2 regions of the Neobacillus sp. B24 genome follow, and region 2 is predicted to be linked to the other one. Evidence: a T-box and tRNA genes for the amino acid it is inferred to sense, from the RefSeq annotation. Region 2 holds a T-box; the other holds one or more tRNA genes.
What was found. A T-box is a leader RNA that pairs with one kind of tRNA and senses whether it is charged. The one in region 2 lies ahead of tyrS (tyrosine--tRNA ligase), so its partner is inferred to be a tRNA-Tyr.
Positions count from the first base shown of each region.

Region 1: it has a tRNA-Tyr gene. The T-box ahead of tyrS (tyrosine--tRNA ligase) is inferred to sense a tRNA for this amino acid. The anticodon was not compared.

Region 1 covers NZ_AP035777.1:3,566,106-3,577,460, forward strand. The annotation lists gene ACZ43M_RS17450 (DEAD/DEAH box helicase) at 1-634, opposite strand, end outside; gene ACZ43M_RS17455 (YbxH family protein) at 721-912, opposite strand; gene ppdK (pyruvate, phosphate dikinase) at 1,012-3,681, opposite strand; gene ACZ43M_RS17465 (pyruvate, water dikinase regulatory protein) at 3,686-4,501, opposite strand; gene ACZ43M_RS17470 (helix-turn-helix transcriptional regulator) at 4,519-5,199, opposite strand; gene mutM (DNA-formamidopyrimidine glycosylase) at 5,340-6,149, opposite strand; gene ACZ43M_RS17480 (NUDIX domain-containing protein) at 6,213-6,968, opposite strand; tRNA gene ACZ43M_RS17485 (tRNA-Trp) at 8,212-8,282, opposite strand; tRNA gene ACZ43M_RS17490 (tRNA-Tyr) at 8,286-8,370, opposite strand; tRNA gene ACZ43M_RS17495 (tRNA-Ser) at 8,393-8,482, opposite strand; tRNA gene ACZ43M_RS17500 (tRNA-Met) at 8,502-8,578, opposite strand; tRNA gene ACZ43M_RS17505 (tRNA-Leu) at 8,617-8,705, opposite strand; tRNA gene ACZ43M_RS17510 (tRNA-Gly) at 8,711-8,785, opposite strand; tRNA gene ACZ43M_RS17515 (tRNA-Leu) at 8,799-8,882, opposite strand; rRNA gene ACZ43M_RS17520 (23S ribosomal RNA) at 9,090-11,355, opposite strand, start outside.
Region 2 covers NZ_AP035777.1:4,334,926-4,346,280, forward strand. The annotation lists gene ezrA (septation ring formation regulator EzrA) at 1-383, opposite strand, end outside; gene refZ (forespore capture DNA-binding protein RefZ) at 637-1,269, opposite strand; gene ACZ43M_RS21555 (GAF domain-containing protein) at 1,424-1,903, shown strand; gene megL (methionine gamma-lyase) at 1,937-3,121, opposite strand; gene ACZ43M_RS21565 (sensor domain-containing diguanylate cyclase) at 3,215-4,645, opposite strand; gene rpsD (30S ribosomal protein S4) at 5,021-5,623, shown strand; gene ACZ43M_RS21575 (transglycosylase domain-containing protein) at 5,716-8,475, opposite strand; T-box leader at 8,619-8,835, shown strand; gene tyrS (tyrosine--tRNA ligase) at 8,877-10,130, shown strand; gene acsA (acetate--CoA ligase) at 10,735-11,355, opposite strand, start outside.

The DNA of each region.
Region 1 (11,355 bases), 770 kb from region 2:
CCGAAACATAGGAAGAAGGATTAAATGCCCCTTCTTTAACGAGTTTTTCCTCCAATGCGGCCGGATCCACTGTTTGATATTTTATTTGATTTTCAAGGTCTGCTGCCAATTGCTTAGCTACAAATTGGCGGACATATAGATAATACAGTTCATATTTTTCTTCAATGATACCTGCTGCTGCCTCTTCAATTTCAGCACTGATAGCAGCTTGTTTCTCTTCTTTCTCTTTTTGTTGTTCCCTTTGAACAAAGTTCTCCTTCGCCTGCTGATACAGGGTTGTCCATTTTTCCTCCTGACCTTCAAAGGTTTCCCGAACCCAGGACATGACATCAAATGGCTGGTACAATCTCATCTCATCGCGAAATAGTTTATTAATTAACTTACGGTCAACACCATGAACCTCATAGTCCCGCTCACTTAAAAATTGCTTTTTTTCATTCCTTGGCACATCATTGGTCGATTTATTCAGCCATACATTAATCCAGATTTGCTCAATATAATGACTGCGATCTATCAGGTATTGTTCAAAAGTTGGCACTGACTCCTTATATTCCAAATACCGGTCAATATCATGATAGATTTTCATTTTGGTTTGTTCAATGGCCTGAGGGTAGATGACAGCAAGTTTACTCATTTATTTTCCTCCAAAAAACCCTTTGAGAATCCTATTCGAATGCAATCTAAATTATCCCATTAATCCCAACATCCAACAAGAGTTGCTTATATATTATGCAGATCACAATACTTGTCCACTAAATCCTCAATCTGGTCCATCTCGGGATACTTCCCCGCAAATTGAAACTTGATTTCTTCGATGAATTCATTCCTATTGTAAACGTGGATGGCTCCATTCTGCCCAATCACACTAAACTCCGGTACAAAGCGAAATCCGCTGCGTTCTATTGCTCCCATCATGAACAACCCCTTTTTTGTTTTATTATTAGCAGAAAACTAAACAACTAATCCAAAGCAAAAAAGGACGGTACCAAAACGGTACCGTCCTATAAAAACTTATGCAGTTGTAAACACTTCCTCTTTGTTCAGCTCATGGCGAATCGTCGCTTGAGCAGCAGCCAAACGCGCAAGCGGTACACGATATGGCGAGCAGCTGACATAATCCAATCCTGTGCGGTAGCAGAAATCAATTGAATTCTTTTCGCCGCCATGCTCACCACAAATACCTGTCTTCAAGGACGGTTTGGTAGAACGGCCCAGCTTCACGCCTGTTTCCACTAATTTACCCACACCGTCTTGATCAAGTACAGCAAACGGATTTTCAGGCAAGACTTTGTTTTCGATGTAAGCCTGCAGGAATTTTCCTTCTGCATCATCACGGCTGTAGCCGAAAGTTGTTTGGGTTAAGTCATTCGTTCCAAATGAGAAGAAGTCGGCTTCTTCTGCAATTTGGTCAGCGGTTAAGGCGGCACGTGGAATTTCAATCATCGTTCCAATGGTATACTCGAAGCTTCTGCCTGTTTCCTCTTGGACAAGAAGGGCAGAATCAATGACCAACTGGCGCATTTGCTTGAGCTCATTGACATGACCAACAAGTGGAATCATGATTTCCGGCTTAACTTCCATACCCTTTTCAGCCACCTTTGCGGCAGCATAGAAGATTGCTTTTGCCTGCATTTCATAAATTTCCGGATAAATCATTCCTAAACGGCAGCCGCGGTGGCCTAGCATCGGGTTGAACTCATCTAATTGGCGAACCTTTTTCAGCAATAATTCTTTTTCCTTCAATTGTTCACATTCTGGATTCAGGATTTGCAGTTTTGTCACTTCAACTAACAACTCTTCCTTATTCGGCAGGAACTCGTGAAGCGGCGGGTCAAGCAAACGAATTGTTACTGGCAGCCCTTGCATCGCTTCAAAGATGCCTTCAAAGTCACCTTGCTGCATCGGCAGAAGCTGCTGGAGTGCTTCCATCCTTTCACTATAGCTTTCTGCTAGTATCATTTTTTGGACAATTGGAATTCGCTTAAGATCCATGAACATATGCTCGGTCCGGCACAACCCGATGCCGCCTGCACCAAATTCAAAGGATTTCTTGGCATCTTCCGGATTATCAGCATTGGCACGGACGCCGATTTTCCGTTCTTGGTCGGCCCAGGCAAGCAGCTGCTGGAACTCATCAGAAAGTTCCGGGTCAATCATCGGAATTTCGCCAAGCATGATTTCACCGGTTGCACCATCAATTGTGATAATATCACCATATTTCACCACAATATCGCCAACGGTAAATTGTTTCGCCTTCATATCAATCTTCATCGCTTCACAGCCGCAAATGCAGGCTTTTCCCATCCCGCGGGCAACAACGGCAGCGTGGCTTGTCATGCCGCCTCTGCTGGTTAAGATTGCTTGGGAAGCGACCATGCCGTGAATATCATCTGGTGTTGTTTCAGGCGAAACAAGAATAACCTTTTTACCTTCATTGCCAAGCTGCTCGGCCTCATCTGCTTCAAATACAACTTGACCGGTTGCGGCACCAGGTGAGGCCGGGAGCCCTTTAGCAATCACTCTTTTTTCAGCCTTTTCATCAATCCGGCGATGGAGCAGCTGATTCAACTGGTCTGGATCAACACGCATAAGCGCTGTCTTTTTATCAATAATACCTTCCTTCACCATCTCAACAGCAATGCGAATTGCTGCTTGAGCCGTGCGCTTACCGTTACGGGTTTGCAGAATGAACAGCTTGCCGCGCTCAACGGTAAACTCGATGTCCTGCATTTCTTTGTAATGCCCTTCAAGGCGCTTGCAAGTATCGGAAAATTGCTGGAATACACCCGGCATCTCTTCCTTAAGCGCAGCAATTGGCTGTGGTGTCCGAATACCTGCAACAACATCTTCTCCTTGTGCATTAATTAAATACTCCCCGTATAGGACATGCTCCCCAGTGGACGGATTTCTTGTAAACGCAACACCAGTACCGGAATCATCACCCATGTTGCCAAAAACCATGCTTTGGACATTCACTGCTGTTCCCAAATGGTCCGGAATTTTATTCAGGCGGCGGTAGACAATCGCACGCTGGTTATTCCATGAGTTAAATACGGCGTTAATCGCAAGGAAAAGCTGTTCTTTTGGATCCTGTGGGAAGTCCTTCCTCGTATGCTTTTTGACGATTCCTTTATAACCAGCAATCACTTCCTGCCAGTCTTCTGCTGTCATTTCAGGATCAGAGGAATATCCCTTATGCTCGCGAGTTTCTTCTAAAAATTGCTCGAAGTAGAACGTATCAATTTCCAGCACAACATTGCTAAACATTTGAATAAACCGACGGTAGGAATCGAATGCAAACCGGGCGTTATTCGTTAATCGAGCCAACCCGACAACGGTTTCATCATTCATGCCTAGGTTTAGAATCGTATCCATCATACCAGGCATAGAAAAAACGGAGCCCGAACGAACAGATACCAATAATGGATTTTGTGGGTCCCCTAGCTTTTTACCCATCTTTTCTTCTAACTTGGCAAGCGCTTCAAGCGTCTGGTTTTCTACTAAACTTGGAATTGTTTTGCCAGATTCATAGTACGCATTACAAGCTTGAGTCGTAATCGTAAAACCATAAGGAACCGGCAGCCCAATCCTTGTCATTTCTGCGAGATTTGCTCCCTTTCCGCCTAATAATTCTTTCATATTGCCGTTGCCTTCATGAAATAAATATACGAATTTCTCCATGGTTTTAAAAGCTCCTCTCTTTTTTCAACACATCTAGAATTAAGCCAGCCGTCTCTTCGACTGCTTTATTGGAGACATCAATCACTGGACAGCCTACCCGTTTCATGATTTTTTCTGCATAATCCAATTCATCCAGGATCCTTTGAAAACTAGCATAGCTTGCTTGCGAAGCCAATCCTAAAGCCTTTAGACGCTCTTTGCGGATTTCATTCAACTTATCTGGTGAAATGATTAACCCGATGCAATTTTTCCTCGGAATTTTAAACAATTCATCCGGTGGAGGCACTTCCGGAACGAGTGGAACATTGGCCACTTTAAAACGCTTATGCGCTAGATACATCGACAGCGGTGTCTTAGAGGTCCGTGAAACGCCAATTAAAACAATGTCGGCCTTTGTTATCCCGCGAGGGTCGCGGCCGTCATCGTATTTAACAGCAAATTCAATCGCTTCGATTTTTCGAAAATATTCCTCGTCCAATTTTCTCATCAGACCTGGACGGTGATGCGGCTGCTTGTTAAACCTGGCCGTAAAGGCATTCATTAACGGACTGAGCAAATCGATTGCCATAATTCCCTCTTCTTCAGCGCGCATGTCAAGATATTCCTTTAAAGCCGGGATAACGATGGTATAGGCAATAATGGATTGTTCCCGCTTGGCTAAAATAATGACATCTTCTATATCCTCAATATCATCCACATAGGAATTTCGACGAATGTCTACCTGCCCGCCATTAAATTGTGTGGCAACAGCTTTTACAACAAACTCGGCGGTTTCGCCGACTGAATCGGAAACCACATAGACGACTTCTTTCTGTACCAAAATCGCAGCAACTCCCTTTAGATTGAGTTCTCATCCATAAATTCTACATATGCACGCGTGATTGTTGTTTTTGTGATCCGTCCCAACAGCAAATATGTATTGCCTTGGTCCTCCGTCTCCTTGACGACAGGTAAGGAATCAATATGATAGGTAATCATTTTTTTTGCTGCTTCCAGCAGGGTTTCATTAGGGTGAATCGTGATAATATTCGGCATTCTTGTCATGATGACACTAACCGGAAGTTCTTGAAGATTTTTGTTTCCCATTGCTGCTCTTAGCAAATCTTTTCTTGAAATCACCCCTGCAAGACGGCCTTCCGAATCAACAGCATAAAGTGTTCCTACGTCTTCCAGGAATAATTGAACAATGGCGTTATAGACAGATGTTGACTTTTCTACAACAATTGGGTGTGCCTTAAAGTCGTACACTTTTTGCTGGATAAACTTTTTAGCCTTCTGTTTCACTGCCAATTTATCATTAAAAAAATATCCCACACGAGGCCTGGCATCTAAATTGCCCGACATTGTCAAAATGGCAAGGTCCGGCCTTAACGCAGCCCTCGTCACCGAAAGTTTCTCGGCAATTTCTTTCCCGGTTATTGGTCCATTTTGTTTTACAATCTGGAGGATTTCATCCTGACGCTTACTAAGTTTAATGATTGACACCCCCTTTAACACAATAAATATGTTACATATCATTAAATGTGCTATACTTATTTGTATATAGTATATTACATATGTACAAAATCGGAAACAATAAATTTTGACAAAATAATAAACTATTAATTCTGAAAATTCATTTTAAAAAGAAACCTCGCCTCATTAGACGAGATTCCTTTTTACTTTTGACAGTTTGGACAATAGTAGGTTTTCCTAGAGGAAATTGTCTCCATAACAATTGTTGCCCCGCACCTTTTACAGCTTTCCCCTTCACGATCGTATACTTTGCGTACTGGATAAAAGCCGCCTGTTTTGTTATCCCCTTTAAAAAGCGGATTTTCCATATAGCCTCCATAACTAATGGCATCAGGCAGAACTTGTTTTATGGATTGATACAGTAGGAGACGATCATTTTCACTTAAGTCATCAATGTCTTTTGTTGGCAGTATGCCAGCATGGAAGCATATTTCTGCCGAGTAGCAATTTCCGATTCCGGCAATAAAATCTTGGTCAAGAAGAGCGGTTTTTAACCTTCCGTGCTTTGCAGATATTCTTTTTAAAAAATCACCCTCGGTAAAATCACGTTGTAATGGCTCTGGCCCCAGGTGACCCAGTTTCTCTTCTGCTTCTACATTCCGATAAAGATGAAGATAACCCAGCCGCAAGCCTATAAAATAAAGATGCTCATTACCAAAGGAAAGCTGAACCTGAATCGTTCGTTTTGGTTTGTCTTCCTCAGTGCCATAGTACATCCAGCCGCCTAACATTAAATGCAGCAACAGCACATGACCATTTTGAAGCTGAAACAATAAATGCTTTCCTCGTCTGTTAATATTGATAATATTTTGATGAAGTACTGTTTTTCTAAATAGCTCGGGATTCAAATTAACTGATTTTTCCCGGTTAATTTGAATATCCGTGACCGAGCGGCCAGCAATTTTTTGATTCAACAGCAATTTATAATTTTCCATTTCCGGCAGTTCAGGCAAGAAGACTCCCCCCAACGTTTTTTCTTAGTTTCACCTAACTGGGGGTTTTCATGAAATTTGTGTTTATTTCCCTTGGAAACGTTCTATAAGTTCATAGGGACGGATTTTAAATGATTCATATGGTGCATACATTCCATTCATACCATCTAATACTCGCGGAACAAACTTTCCTCGTTTGATATAGTGTGACACATTTGTAGGATTAAGTTTAACAAATTGAACTTCTTTGGTTTCGTTAGACGTTGTCAGGTTTCCGCCGATACATTTCCCTCGGAAGACAATTGAAATGGTATTTCCATTTGAATAAACACCTGTTACACCAATTAACTTTACCACTATACCAGTCTCCTCAAAAATCTCCCGATACAATGCCCTGTCTAAGGTTTCTCCCTCATCCACCCCACCGCCAGGCAGTTCCCATGTATCATCTCTCCAGTAGGTTTTAACCAATAAGGTTTCCTCGTTCTCATTTGTGATATAGCCACTGACTGAGACTTGCTGTTTAGCGGGCACAATTGCTCCCAATGAATGTAATTCTTCTGTTTTTTTATCTAAAAAATGCTTGGCCACTTTTTGTAACTGTTCTTTCATTTGTTGGTACATTTGATCTTGTAAGACTCTCTTGGTAATACTCTCGTATTCCTGATAACTTGGATACGCCCAAATAATAATGAACTCATTTTTTTGACCTGTCAGCCAGCACCCGATCAGTATTGCTCCATTTTTCAAATGCACCGGAACATAATATTCTTTAAAAAACTCACTGCATTCGTTTTCGGTATTCGGGTGGATCGTGTAGGTTTCTTTTAAATAAAGCAATGGTCTTCCCCTTTTCATAATAAGGTACAAGCACACTTACTCTATCTTATGGATTTCTTTTAGATTTGTTCCTTTGGAAATGAATAGAGCGTATTGAGGGGGAAAATTTGAGGTTACGCATCTTATGAACTCTTCATAGAGCGCGTCGGGATGGATGGAGTATCGAGGGGCTGCGCGTCTTATGAGTGCTTCATAGAGCGTGTTGAAGGGGGATATCCAAGGCTACTCGTCTTATGAACGCTTCATAAAGCGCATCGAGGTGGTATATCCTGGGCTTTGCGTCTTATGGCTGCTTCATAGTGCGCGTCAGGATGGATTATGTGGTGCTATGCGTCATATAAATGCTTTATTGAACTCTACGAGGTGGAATATCAGTGACAACGTGTCCCATCATCATTTTTACCGTGGGCTTTGTTTTTGATTGGTACGGCTAAAATCAGGCCTTCTTTTTTACCGTGGGCCTAGATTTTCTGTTGGTACGGGTAAAATCAGGCCTTTATTTTTACCGTAGAGCTGGATTTTCTATTGGTACGGGTAAAATCAGGCCTTCTTTTTTACCGTGGGCCTAGATTTTCTGTTGGTACGGGTAAAATCATGCCTTTATTTTTACCGTAGAGCTGGATTTTCTATTGGTACGGGTAAAATCATGCCTTCTTTTTTACCGCAGACCTGGATTTTCTGTTAGTACGGGTAAAATCAGGCCTTCTTTTTTACCGCGGACCTGGATTTTCTATTGGTACGGGTAAAATCAGGCCTTTATTTTTACCGTAGAGCTGGATTTTCTATTGGTACGGGTAAAATCAGGCCTTCTTTTTTACCGCAGACCTGGATTTTCTATTGGTCCAGGTAAAATCATGTCTTCTTTTTTACCGCAGACCTGGATTTTCTGTTGGTACGGGTAAAATCAGGCCTTTATTTTTACCGTAGAGCTGGATTTTCTATTGGTACGGGTAAAATCACGCCTCTATTTTTACCGCGGAACTGGATTTTCTATTGGTATGGGTAAATACAGCCTTTATTTTCACCGTAGATCTTGATTTTCTAGTGGTACTGGTAAAATCAGGCTATGAACGCCTTATAGAGTGCGACACGAACTAGAATATACGGGCTTTAGTGTCTTATGAACACTTTATAGGACAGCAAAAGGGGTGGTATTTCTAGGATAAGGTTTGTAAAGAATAGTGATCTACCAAAAACAACAAAAACGCCTTTCTCATTGATGAGAAAGACGTATATGTTAGGACAGGGGCAGTAGGAATCGAACCCACACTGAAGGTTTTGGAGACCTTAGTTCTACCTTTAAACTATGCCCCTAAATGGTGGTGGGGGACGGATTCGAACCGCCGAACCCAGAGGGAGCGGATTTACAGTCCGCCGCGTTTAGCCACTTCGCTACCCCACCAGTTTTTAGCATAAAAGAAATACGGAGGAAGAGGGATTCGAACCCCCGCGCGGTTTAACCCGCCTGTCGGTTTTCAAGACCGATCCCTTCAGCCGGACTTGGGTATTCCTCCAATTTACAACTTATAAAGTTGGTAGCGGCGGAGGGGATCGAACCCCCGACCTTACGGGTATGAACCGTACGCTCTAGCCAGCTGAGCTACACCGCCAAATATAATAAATGCTGAGTTATTTCTCGTTAGAGAAATGGTGCCGAGGACCGGAATCGAACCGGTACGGTAGTCACCTACCGCAGGATTTTAAGTCCTGTGCGTCTGCCAGTTCCGCCACCCCGGCAAATATGGAGCGGAAGACGGGATTCGAACCCGCGACCCCCACCTTGGCAAGGTGGTGTTCTACCACTGAACTACTTCCGCAATATCAAATTGATGCGGGTGAAGGGACTTGAACCCATACGGTATTACTACCACTAGAACCTGAATCTAGCGCGTCTGCCGATTCCGCCACACCCGCAAATATTAAATTAATTAGAGGTTTCATTCCCTCAAAACTAGATAATGCAGAAGAAGTATTCGTAAACCGAATAATCATTATGACTTGTCTAGCTTCGGCTCCTAACTTCTCGGCCGATTCGGTCCGTCCCAACAAATCCAAAATCGGGATTTGCCGTGCCGGCCCTCCAACGTCTGTCGAGTTGGACAGTCGCCTCCGCTTTTCTATTTGGTTAAGTCCTCGATCGATTAGTATCAGTCAGCTCCACATGTCACCACGCTTCCACCTCTGACCTATCAACCTGATCATCTTTCAGGGATCTTACTAGCTTGACGCTATGGGAAATCTCATCTTGAGGGGGGCTTCATGCTTAGATGCTTTCAGCACTTATCCCGTCCGCACATAGCTACCCAGCGATGCCTTTGGCAAGACAACTGGTACACCAGCGGTGCGTCCATCCCGGTCCTCTCGTACTAAGGACAGCTCCTCTCAAATTTCCTGCGCCCACGACGGATAGGGACCGAACTGTCTCACGACGTTCTGAACCCAGCTCGCGTACCGCTTTAATGGGCGAACAGCCCAACCCTTGGGACCGACTACAGCCCCAGGATGCGATGAGCCGACATCGAGGTGCCAAACCTCCCCGTCGATGTGGACTCTTGGGGGAGATAAGCCTGTTATCCCCGGGGTAGCTTTTATCCGTTGAGCGATGGCCCTTCCATGCGGAACCACCGGATCACTAAGCCCGACTTTCGTCCCTGCTCGACTTGTAGGTCTCGCAGTCAAGCTCCCTTGTGCCTTTACACTCTACGAATGATTTCCAACCATTCTGAGGGAACCTTTGGGCGCCTCCGTTACTCTTTGGGAGGCGACCGCCCCAGTCAAACTGCCCACCTGACACTGTCTCCCACCCCGATCAGGGGTGCGGGTTAGAATTTCAATACAGCCAGGGTAGTATCCCACCGACGCCTCCACCGAAGCTGGCGCTCCGGCTTCTCAGGCTCCTACCTATCCTGTACAAGCTGTACCAAAATTCAATATCAGGCTACAGTAAAGCTCCACGGGGTCTTTCCGTCCTGTCGCGGGTAACCTGCATCTTCACAGGTACTATAATTTCACCGAGTCTCTCGTTGAGACAGTGCCCAGATCGTTACGCCTTTCGTGCGGGTCGGAACTTACCCGACAAGGAATTTCGCTACCTTAGGACCGTTATAGTTACGGCCGCCGTTTACTGGGGCTTCGATTCAGAGCTTCGCTTACGCTAACCCCTCCTCTTAACCTTCCAGCACCGGGCAGGCGTCAGCCCCTATACTTCGCCTTGCGGCTTCGCAGAGACCTGTGTTTTTGCTAAACAGTCGCCTGGGCCTATTCACTGCGGCTCATCACAGCTATTCACCGTAATGAGCACCCCTTCTCCCGAAGTTACGGGGTCATTTTGCCGAGTTCCTTAACGAGAGTTCTCTCGCTCACCTTAGGATTCTCTCCCCGCCTATCTGTGTCGGTTTGCGGTACGGGCACCTAATATCATCGCTAGAGGCTTTTCTTGGCAGTGTGGAATCAGGAACTTCGGTACTATATTTCCCTCGGCATCACAGCTCAGCCTTTGCGAGAAGCGGATTTTCCTACTTCTCAGCCTAACTGCTTACACGCGCATAACCAGCAGCGCGCTTACCCTATCCTCCTGCGTCCCCCCATCACTCAAACGATAAAGAGGTGGTACAGGAATATCAACCTGTTGTCCATCGCCTACGCCTTTCGGCCTCGGCTTAGGTCCCGACTAACCCTGAGCGGACGAGCCTTCCTCAGGAAACCTTAGGCATACGGTGGACGGGATTCTCACCCGTCTTTCGCTACTCATACCGGCATTCTCACTTCTAAGCGCTCCACCAGTCCTTACGGTCTAGCTTCAACGCCCTTAGAACGCTCTCCTACCGCGGACACCAGACGGTGTCCACCCACAGCTTCGGTGATACGTTTAGCCCCGGTACATTTTCGGCGCAGAGTCACTCGACCAGTGAGCTATTACGCACTCTTTAAATGGTGGCTGCTTCTAAGCCAACATCCTGGTTGTCTAAGCAACTCCACATCCTTTTCCACTTAACGTATACTTTGGGACCTTAGCTGGTGGTCTGGGCTGTTTCCCTTTTGACTACGGATCTTATCACTCGCAGTCTGACTCCCACGGATAAGTCATTGGCATTCGGAGTTTGTCTGAATTCGGTAACCCGATGAGGGCCCCTAGTCCAAACAGTGCTCTACCTCCAAGACTCTTACTACGTGAGGCTAGCCCTAAAGCTATTTCGGAGAGAACCAGCTATCTCCAAGTTCGATTGGAATTTCTCCGCTACCCACACCTCATCCCCGCACTTTTCAACGTGCGTGGGTTCGGGCCTCCATCCAGTGTTACCTGGACTTCACCCTGGACATGGGTAGATCACCTGGTTTCGGGTCTACGACTACATACTATGACGCCCTATTCAGACTCGCTTTCGCT
Region 2 (11,355 bases):
TCATGCAGCTCTTCCAAGATATCTTTTACTTGATTTTCAGCTTCCTGCAGTTTTTCAGTGATTCGTAGTTGAACTTCCTTTGCTTTTTTAAACCGATAGCGGTCTATGTATTCTTCGGCATCAAACAGCATTTCTTCCAAATCAGGAAGTTTCACTGTTACAACATCATCCCACTGATTCCGCCAGTGCTCAAACAGTTCTTCCGTTTGTCCGGTCATATTCAATTGTTTGACTTTAGACATTTCATCCGGTATCGGCCGGTTAAATAAATCAATTTTCCATGCTTCAAGCCGATCCATTTCTTTAAAGTGCTTCTTTTTAATTAAATATCCAAATACAAACAAGGCCAGTATCAGGATAAAAACCCCAATGATAAATTTCACTTGTATGCCCCCTATTCCGAACAAAAACGTAATCCAATCTATTTTAAATAAATCTCGTCGTATTCTAATTCGATGCCTTAATGATACCATGTAAACGACATTTTTTGACTATTATTTTCAATTTTTTTGTAAAAGAAAATAAAAATAAATCTTTTTGTAAAGATTGGTTTAAAAATTGTTTAAAAAGCAAAAAAGCACTTCCCCGAGTGGATACTCCTCAGAGAGTGCCTGTTATGGTGACATGGTTAATGTTCTATTTTATGACAGCTTCTTTTTTCGGCTGAATCTGTGAACATAGCAGCTGCTCAATCCATTGATTTATTTCTTTTAAATATTTTTGTTCGAAGAATTGCTCATTTGGAAAAACATACAATACTTCTCTCATATAATGAGTATTACTAAACGGCATCATGAGTAACCCTTTTAGCTGAATAATTAGGTAAGGGATGGAATGCGGCCGGAACTCGTTCCATTCAAAGCCCCGTTCAAATATCTTTTGAAAATAGTATTTTTCTTTCAGGGAATAGGTTGACATAATCTCTCTTACCATTTGCGAATCAATTGACATTTCCCGATAAACAAAGCTCGCAAGTTGGATATTTTGACATTGAAAATGAAGCAAATCTGCGATAACTTTCTTTAAACACGCTTTTGCCCCCTTATCAATATAACGGAAGGCTTCTTCCATTCTGCCAAGATATTGCTCAAAAAAGTAGGTAAAGCAATATTCCAACAGGCCGGCTTTATTTTCAAAATGATAGGCAATGGTCGCTGTATTAACCTTGGCTGCTTTGGCAATGTCCCTCATTGATGTTCCAGAATAGCCTTTTGAATTAAACAACAAAATAGCAGCCTTTACAATCTCTTCTTTTGCATTAGTCTTCATTGTATCTCCCCCTTTGGAACATCAATATCCCCATAACATACAAATTCTTTGCGTTTTTAAAGAATCCTTTAGTAAAATGTCGACAAAGTCTGCTCTTTTCCTTCTTTTTCTGCTAAAATGGACTATAAAACTTATTGAAGAAAGGGGAATTTCCATGTTTAACGTCGAAAAATACACTGAAAACCGTGAAGAGAATTATGAACTGTTGAAAAAACAGCTTCATGCTTTAATACACGATGAAAAAAATCAAATTGCCAATCTTAGCAATGCTGCAGCCTTATTGAACCAATTTCTCGATCGAATCAATTGGGTTGGCTTTTATTTAATGGAAGAGGGCGAATTGGTGTTAGGTCCGTTTCAGGGTCTGCCAGCCTGTATTAGAATCCCGGTTGGAAAAGGGGTATGCGGCACAGCCGCAGCAAAGCGGGAAACCCAGCGAATTGCCGATGTTAACCAATTCCCTGGACATATTGCCTGTGACGCCGCCTCTCAATCAGAGATTGTCATTCCGCTTGTGAAAGGCGAAGAAATTATTGGGGTATTGGACATCGATTCACCAGAAAAAGATCGTTTTGACGAACTGGATCAGGCAAAGCTAGAAGAATTTGCTGACATTTTAGTACAGCATTTATAAAAATGAAAACTCGCCAGTCGATGGCGAGTTTCTTTATATTTTTTCCAATGCCTGTTCTAAGTCTGCCTGAAGGTCTTCATATGCTTCGAGACCAACCGAAAGCCTTAGCAGTGTCTCTGAAATGCCCATCTTTAATCGTTCTTCCTTTGGGACAACCGCATGGGTCATCGTCGCAGGATGCTGAATTAATGTTTCACAATCGCCCAAACTTACGGCAATTTTTATTAACTGTAATTGATTCATAAATTCCTGGGCTGTTTCCTTTGTTCCCTTAACGGAAAAAGATATCAACCCTCCAGGCTGCTTCATTTGATTTTTCATGATTGGATAATCGGGATGCTCCGGGTCACCGGGATAATAAATACATTCAACCTTTGAATGATTTCGCAAAAATTCAAATAGCTTTCTGGCATTCTCACAATGGCGATCCATTCGGACAGGCAAGGTTTTGATTCCCCGCAGCAAAAGCCAGGCGTCAAATGGAGAAATGATCCCGCCAATATCTTTCTGGACACTTTTTGCCAAATGGGTAATAAACTCCCCGTTACCAATAACCATACCGGCAATCACATCACCATGACCACAAATATACTTGGTTGCACTGTGAATAACAATATCACAACCAAGTTTAAGCGGGGTTTGCAGGTAAGGAGAACAGAATGTATTATCGACAACAACTGGGATCCCTTTTTCTTTCGCCACCCTCGCCGCCATCTTCAAATCAACTAGCTTCATTGTTGGATTAATTGGGGTTTCAATGTAAATACAAGATGTATTTGGCTGTATTTGACTTTCTATCGTTTCTGGGGAATCCATTACAGAAAAACTGTGGTCAATATGATACTTCTCCTTTAATAACTGCAGCAGTCCGAAGGTACAACCATATACTCCTTGTGAACAGAGAATATGATCTCCTGACTTCGTTAATTGGACTAATACCGCACTGACTGCCGCCATCCCAGATGAAAACGCGAGGGCAGACTCCCCTTTTTCGAGAACAGCCATTCTTTCTTGTAAAACTTTTACTGTCGGATTGCCCAAACGCGAGTAAATATAGCCCTGTTCCAGTCCGGCAAAACGCTTTTCCCCTAGCTCAGCAGTTTGAAATGTAAAGGTGGAGGCTTGATAGATAGGCGGTACCAAACTTCCTTGATGCTCCTCGTTCTGATAACCAGCATGAATCACTTCTGTTTCAAACCGAGCATTCTTTTTTCCCAAATGAACCTCTCCTCCCAAGTGTAAACGCTCCCAAATTTATATAGTATATGATAACGGCTTAAACAAAGACACCCATAGAATCATGAGTGTCCTTTATCCAGCCATTATATTGTCACCTTGCGTTACCACCTTGTTTTTCCCCGTACCCTTGGCCATATAAAGTGCATCATCGGCACGTTTAAATAATGCCTGATACGAATCAAGCTGGTCTTTATGCCAATAAGATACACCACATGAGATGGTTATTTTAGGCATAGAATTATGGGCAACTGCCTTTACTAACCTGCTGGCGATTTCCGCCCCGGCACTTAAAGGGATTCTCGGCAAATAAATAGCCAACTCCTCTCCACCCCAGCGTGCGCCAATATCATTTTTTCGGATGTAAGATTTGATAATCCCGCCTACTTGAATCAACAATTTATCTCCAACCTGATGGCCATGCGTATCATTAATTTTTTTAAAATTGTCAATATCAATCAGGATAAAGCAACCTTCGATATCCTTTTTCATAGATTGCTCAATTTTCTCGTCCAGGTAATTTCGGGAATGCAATCTTGTCAAATGATCGGTGATCACCATCTTCTTTAATTCCTCACGCAGCATCGTATTAATTAGCGCCAACGAAGAATTTTGAGCCAAGGACTGTAACAGCTGAAAGGATTCAAACGAAAAGAAGTAAGGCTCTTCGTGCATGACGACAACGAAGCCTCTAACAAGCCCATTTCGAATCAGCGGTATGGCCATAATTGAATGAAAGCTTTTTACATTTTTTATTGGATTCAAACTAATGTCACTAAAAAATAGTGAATCTTTTTCATGAAGAAGTTTTTCTTTTATGTAATTGGAATAAACGCGTGCCTGTTTCGAAAAAAAGTAAGGGGTTGAACCGGGGAGTACTTTCACTTTTACTTGATCTTCAGAAACCAGAAAATAACCTATTTCCTGGGCATCAAATAGGGATTGAATTTGTTCTGTTATATACGTCATTGTTTCTGATAATCGCATGTTTGAATTTAAACGTTGGGACGTTTCATTCAGCAATGTTAAATTGGCCACAAGTTGCTGTGATTGTTGATAGCTTCGGGCATTTTCAAAAGCGCTGCCTGTACTGTTTGCCAATAACAAAAGATATTCAATCTCATGTTCAGGAAATTCCGAGGAATTTGGTGCAATGACCTGCAGGACCCCGTGTACCCCCTGTTTTCCCTTTAACGGGGCATAAAGAATGGAATGGTTAGACATCGGTGCTTGTTCGATTTGATAATTCCCTGAAACATAAGCATTTACTGCCGTTACATTTTCACTGTCATCATCAAACTCCATAATTGGAAGGTCACTATGGCTATAAGTTTCTTGTGAAAGCAGTAAATAATAGTCAAGATTCGGATAGATTTCTCGCAGTATCGTAAATAATTCACTTAGTACATGCTCCGTTTTCATTAATGCGTGAAGTTTTTCCGATATTTGATATAATGTTTTATATTTTTCTAGTTGAAATCGAAGTTCTTTCTCATCAACATTCATGTCATCTCCACCTAATATGCATCAATCATCTCATTACAAAAAATATACATTACATCCTAATTATAGTTATATTTAGGGTATAATTGGAAGATAAAAGTTGAAATTAATTAATATTTATCGCTACACAATTTCTTATTCAAAAAACATTCTTGACTAAATAGGTATAAAAATTATATAATACTTTTTGTGTAAAATATTGCAGCCTACGTGGACAACTTTAATACGTTCATTTTGTTCCTCACAAGTAACTCTTGCGATGGTGCATCGAGTAACCCTCTGCTGCTAGGGCGATGGTGCATGAAAACGAAATGGCTATAATGGATGTTCCTGCGGTTTTTATTTTACAAAATAAAAACAATAGAGGAGGAGTCTTTCATGGCTCGTTATACCGGCCCAAGCTGGAAATTATCCCGTCGTCTTGGAATCTCTCTAAGCGGCACAGGTAAAGAATTAGAAAAGCGTCCTTACGCTCCAGGACCACATGGTCCAAACCAACGCAAAAAGCTTTCTGAATACGGATTGCAATTGCAAGAGAAGCAAAAGCTTCGTCATATGTATGGCGTTAACGAGCGCCAATTCCGTAACCTGTTCGTTAAAGCAGGCAAAATGAGCGGCGTTCACGGCGAAAACTTCATGATTCTTCTTGAATCTCGCCTTGACAACCTTGTTTACCGTTTAGGTCTTGCTCGCACTCGTCGTGCAGCACGTCAGTTAGTTAACCACGGTCACATTTTAGTGAATGGGTCTCGCGTAGATATCCCATCATACCGTGTACTTCCTGGCCAAACAATCAGCGTTCGTGAAAAGTCACGCAACCTTGATGTTATCAAAGAAGCAATCGAAGTAAATAACTTCGTACCTGATTATTTAACTTTCGATGCTGACAAATTAGAAGGTACTTTCACTCGCTTACCTGAGCGTTCTGAATTACCTGCTGAAATTAACGAAACATTCATCGTTGAGTTCTACTCAAGATAATCGTTACAAAAACCTCGGAAACTTGTTTCCGAGGTTTTTCTTTTGTTAATAAAAAAATAACCGCACCGTAAAATTTCGGTGCGGTTACTCTTTTATTGCGGTATTACAGCCTCAGACCCAGTCCCTACCTCAACAATGTTGGATGGAGCAGATTCTTTCCCGGCAATGTCGACTGCCGTAACATAATAAGTTCCGTTTATCGCATTATACGCCAAACTGGAGCCGGCGGTAATGCTTGCTACTTTGTTTGAAATGAGACTCCCTTGGTAGACACGGTAACCTACGACATCCTTATCAGGGGAGGCTGACCAAGTTAGTGTATTTCCTGATACTGTTAAACTTACACCATCCGGGTTCTTGCCGTTATCGCTCATCTTGGAACTAGAGACAAGAATTTTCCCCCAACGTTCCCGATTCGGAATCAACTGGCTAATATTTTTAAAATCCTTCCCTACCAATCTTTCGACAAAGTCAGGATTTAAGATCATTCCCGGTTGGGTAAATTCTTTTGGGGTTGAATCCAGTGCCAGATATCGTTTGTCCCCAATACTTACATATGATCCTTCAATTAAGCTGTCATCTACCTTAGTCGGTACATCTTTTATATTAAAATAGTCACTTTCAACTAATCCAGCCTTTGTGCAGGCAGCGGATGGAAGCATTCCCGATACCGCACAATAACTGCGCTTGACGATGCCCTCTGGCATCGCAAAACTCTCTTTTGGAGCAACTAAATCCGGCTTAATTTTATAGGCTGCATTCATTAACTCTGCCCAGAGATTATTTGTCCGTTGACTGTAGGACATCCCGGAGATCTTCAGTGATTTCGGTGTATCATATCCTGTCCAGATTCCGAGAGTTACATTCGGGTTCATTGCCACGAACCATGAATCCTTATAATCATTTCCTGTACCGGTTTTACCGGCCCAATCAGAGCTAAAAGCAAGTCTGCTCTTGATTCCGGCAGCTGTTCCCGAATTGATGACATCCCGCATCATATCAAGGGTCAAATAAGCTGTTTGCGGTTTGAACACGTCTACCGGCTTAACCTCATGCTGGTAGACGATTTTGCCGTTACTATCAACAATTTTTTCAATCATGTACGCATCGATAAATTTTCCGCCATTGGCATAGGTTGCAAAGGCGTTAGTATTTTCCTCTACCGTGACGCCGTTTGCCAAAGAACCAAGCGCAGCGGCCAAGGTTGTGTAATCATCTTTCCGAAGTGAGGTGAACCCCATTTTCTCAAGATATTTCGCCGGTTTTTGATCAATGATTTCCGAGTATAACTTAACCGCCGGCACGTTATACGACTTCGCAAGCGCATATCGTGCGGAAACCAACCCGCTGTAGCGGAAATCATAGTTTTGGGGCCATGGCTTTGCTCTACCCGGAATAAAATTCAATGCTACGTTTGGCAGTGGAGTACCTGGTGAAGCTTTCCCCAGTTCAATCGCTGGACCATAAACAAGCAGCGGCTTCATAGTGGAAGCATTCGAGCGTACTGCGCTCGTTGCATGGTTCAGCTGCTGTTTGTTGTAATCCCTTCCACCAACAAAGCTGATGATCCTACCGGTTTTATTTTCAATCAGTTCGGCACCAACCTCGACAGGCTCCTTCACCGTAATCATTTCACCAGTATCCGGGTCTTTCTTTTGCTCCGGTTTTTCCGGTCCATAATTCCGGTAATTATCCTTTACCACTTGATGGACATCGTATATTTCTTTATCAATCGTTGTATGAATTTGATACCCGTTTTGGCGCAAATTTTGACTGGCTAATCCTTTATACTTATAAAAAAGACTTTCATCCTCTTTCAAGTCTTTTTCAGAATAGCCATCATTCTTCGCTAATACTGTCGTGAGAACATCGATGGCCCGCTTTTCGACTTCAAATGTAAGCCATGGATAGTTATCAAGCGGATTGGCAGTCGGCTTCGTAAAATCCTTGGTAATATCATAGGCTAATCCCTCTTGATATTGTGTTTCATTAATATACCCGCCATCAAACATCCGTTTAAGCACTGTTTTCATCCGGGTGATACCAGGCTCAAGGTTCGTTTTCACTTGTCCATCTCTTGTAAATGGTGTATAACCGAATGGACTTTGCGGCAAACCTGCAATGAAAGCAGCCTGCGGCAGTGAAAGTTCCGCTGCTGTTTTTCCAAAGATCCCTTTGGCAGCTGCTTGGACTCCAGCAATGTTCCGTCCAGAAGCGTTTCGTCCAAAGGTTGAAACATTTAAATATGCTTCGAGGATTTCCTTTTTATCGAAGAATTTCTCCAAGCGAAGCGCCAGTAAAATTTCGTTTGCCTTTCGCTGAAACGAAACCTCATTGGTGAGGATTTGGTTCTTAATTAATTGCTGGGTCAAGGTACTGCCGCCCGATTGAACCGAGGCGTTGGTTACTTCCTGAAAAAGAGCACGGAATACTGCTTTTGGAACAACCCCTTTATGCTGATAAAAGTATTCATCCTCGGTAGCGACTACTGCATTAATAAGGTTATCCGATACCTGGTCAAGCTTCACTTCTTCCCGTTCCAAATCTGTCCTGAGTTTTCCTAAATAAACATCATTAGCAAAATATAATTCCGAAGTCTCTGTATAATTATAAATATCCTTTTTCATGCTATTGTAGGAACGGACCGGTTCGTCTTTAACCAAGGAAGCAAAATAACCTGCACCAACCCCTGATGCAAAGGCGCCTCCCAAAATGAAAACTGTTAAAACAAGGAGAAATAAATTCCACACAACTGAATAGGTAATTCGGGCTCCTTTTACAGTTCGTTTATGGGTAATTAAATTTAAGACGGATTTGGCTTTTTCCAGCCAATCTTGCCATTTTTCATTCATAGCATCACCTCTTATAAAATCACCTACAATTATAGCATATGGAAGCGGTGAAAATTGACAACGTTCTACAATTTTCTAAATTTTCCATTTGGCGTTTGACTTTAGTCTTAATATATGATAGAAATATTATTAAATTAAATTTCTTAAAAGCTTTGAAGGGAACCAATTGTAGTTCTTCTATCCCTGTTATGAAGAGAGGCAGCGTCCGGTGCAAGCTGTCACATATAGAAGAATGAATTACATCCTCGAGCTTTCTCTGCGAAAAATGAGTAGCGGAGACCGGTTGAAACCGTTATTTTTATCAAGTTGGAGGAGTTATCCTCAAGCTGGGTGGTACCGCGTATGTATTACGTCCCTGCAATTTGCAGGGGCGTTTTTATTTTTTATTGGAGGTTTTGAAAATGAATTTATTAGAGGATTTGAAATGGCGAGGTATTATTTATCAGCAAACAGATGAAGAAGGGTTAAAAAACCTTTTAGATAACGAAAAAATCTCCTTATACTGCGGAACAGATCCAACTGCTGACAGTCTCCACATCGGCCATTTAGTGCCATTTCTGACATTAAGGAGATTCCAGCAGCATGGACATCGCCCGATTGTATTAGTTGGCGGCGCAACAGGAATGATTGGTGACCCAAGCGGAAAAAGTGAGGAACGCAAGCTGCTGACAATTGAAGATGTTCTGAAAAATGCCGAGGGGATTAAAAGACAATTAGAAGCGATTTTTGATTTTGAAGGTGAAAATGGCGCTATAATGGTTAATAACTATGATTGGACCAACTCGATGAGCGTGATAGCGTTCTTGCGTGACATCGGCAAGCATATCGGTGTTAACTACCTGCTCGCCAAGGACACGATTGCATCCCGGCTTGAAACAGGAATATCGTTTACCGAGTTTACCTACACAATTTTACAAGCAATGGATTTCAATCACTTATATGATCACCATAACTGTAAAATGCAAATTGGCGGCAGCGACCAATGGGGAAATATTACCTCTGGCCTTGAATTGATTCGGAAAATGCACGAGGAAGAGACAAAAGCGTTTGGGATGACGATTCCGCTTGTAACGAAATCCGATGGAACAAAGTTCGGTAAATCGGAAGGCGGGGCTATATGGCTTGATCCAGAAAAGACAACTCCATATGAGTTCTACCAGTTTTGGATTAACACAGCAGATGCCGATGTGGTAAAATACTTAAAACTATTTACATTCCTTTCACATGAGGAAATAGAGGGATTAGAAGGAAGTGTTCAGGAAGAGCCGCATCTGCGCAAGGCGCAAAAAGCGCTGGCTGAGGAGATGACTCGTTTGATTCATGGCGAGGAAGCACTGCAGCAGGCTATCAAGATTTCACAGGCGTTATTTAGCGGGGATGTCCGCAGTTTATCTGCTGCTGAAATCAAACAGGGCTTTAAGGATGTCCCTTCATATGAGGCTCAAGGAGAAACAGATTTGGTTGAGCTGCTAGTAGCGGCAAAAATTTCTCCATCGAAGCGCCAAGCCCGTGAGGATATTACGAATGGTGCCGTGACGGTAAATGGTGAGAAAGTCACTGATTCAACTTATGTATTGCAGGATTCCGATCGCATCGAAGGACAGTTTACAATTATTAGACGAGGGAAAAAGAAGTATACGTTAATTAAATACTAATTTTTGTGGATTATGGCTTTGGAAAGGAGTTTCCAAAGCCTTTTTTTATGGAGGATTGGCGTAGTGGACGCTGGGTTTTCCTTACTCTACTGCTCCAATAAGGACCATTGGCGTAGTCGATGCAGCGAAATCCACCTTCCACTGCTCCAATAAAGCTCATTGGCGTAGTCGATGCAGCGAAATCCGCCTTCTACTGCTCCAATAAAGCTCATTGGTGTAGTCGATGCAGCGAAATCCGCCTTCTACTGCTCCAATAAGGCTCATTGGCGTAGTCGATGCAGCGAAATCCGCCTTCTACTGCTCCAATAAGTTGATTGAAGACATTTTCATTGATTTTTGAGCAAAAACTGTCCTCTATCAGGCCCATTAAGGACAGTTCCGCCTATTTTTAAACCAAAAGTGTCCTCTATAAGGTCGATAGAAGACACTTCCCTTAATTTTTCACCCGGAACTGTCCTCTATAAAGCTCATTGAGGCCGCTTCCTCTGGTTTTTCAAGCGATACTGTCCTCAAGAACACAAACGCGTGAATTCAACTTCATCATCATAAAAAAACACCCAAACCGCAATAAACACGATTTGGGTGTTCCCACTCCCACTAAATATTAGTCTTCCATTGTAGATAAATCACCGGTCGGCAGGTTCAATTCCCATGCCTTTAACACACGGCGCATGATTTTACCGCTGCGGGTTTTTGGCAGCTTGTCGCGGAAATCAATTTCACGTGGTGCTGCATGAGCAGCAAGACCTTTTTTGACAAACTGTCTGATTTCTTCTTTCAACTCTTCTGTTGCCTCATACCCATCACGCAGTGCCACGAATGCCTTAATAATTTCCCCGCGGACAGGGTCCGGCTTTCCGATAACGCCAGCTTCAGCAACAGCTGGATGCTCCACAAGCTTGCTTTCTACTTCAAACGGTCCAACACGCTCGCCTGACGTCATAATGACGTCATCGACACGGCCTTGGAACCAGAAGTATCCGTCTTCGTCCATATAGGCCGAATCACCTGATACATACCAACCGCCAGGCATAAAGTAAGATTCATATTTCTCCTGGTTATTCCAGATTGTATGCATCATCGATGGCCAGCCTTTTTTAATTGCCAGGTTGCCCATTCGATATGGAGGAAGCTCATTGCCTTGGTTATCGACAATCGCTGCAACAACACCTGGAATTGGTTTGCCCATTGAGCCAGGCTTGATTTCCATACATGGGTAATTACT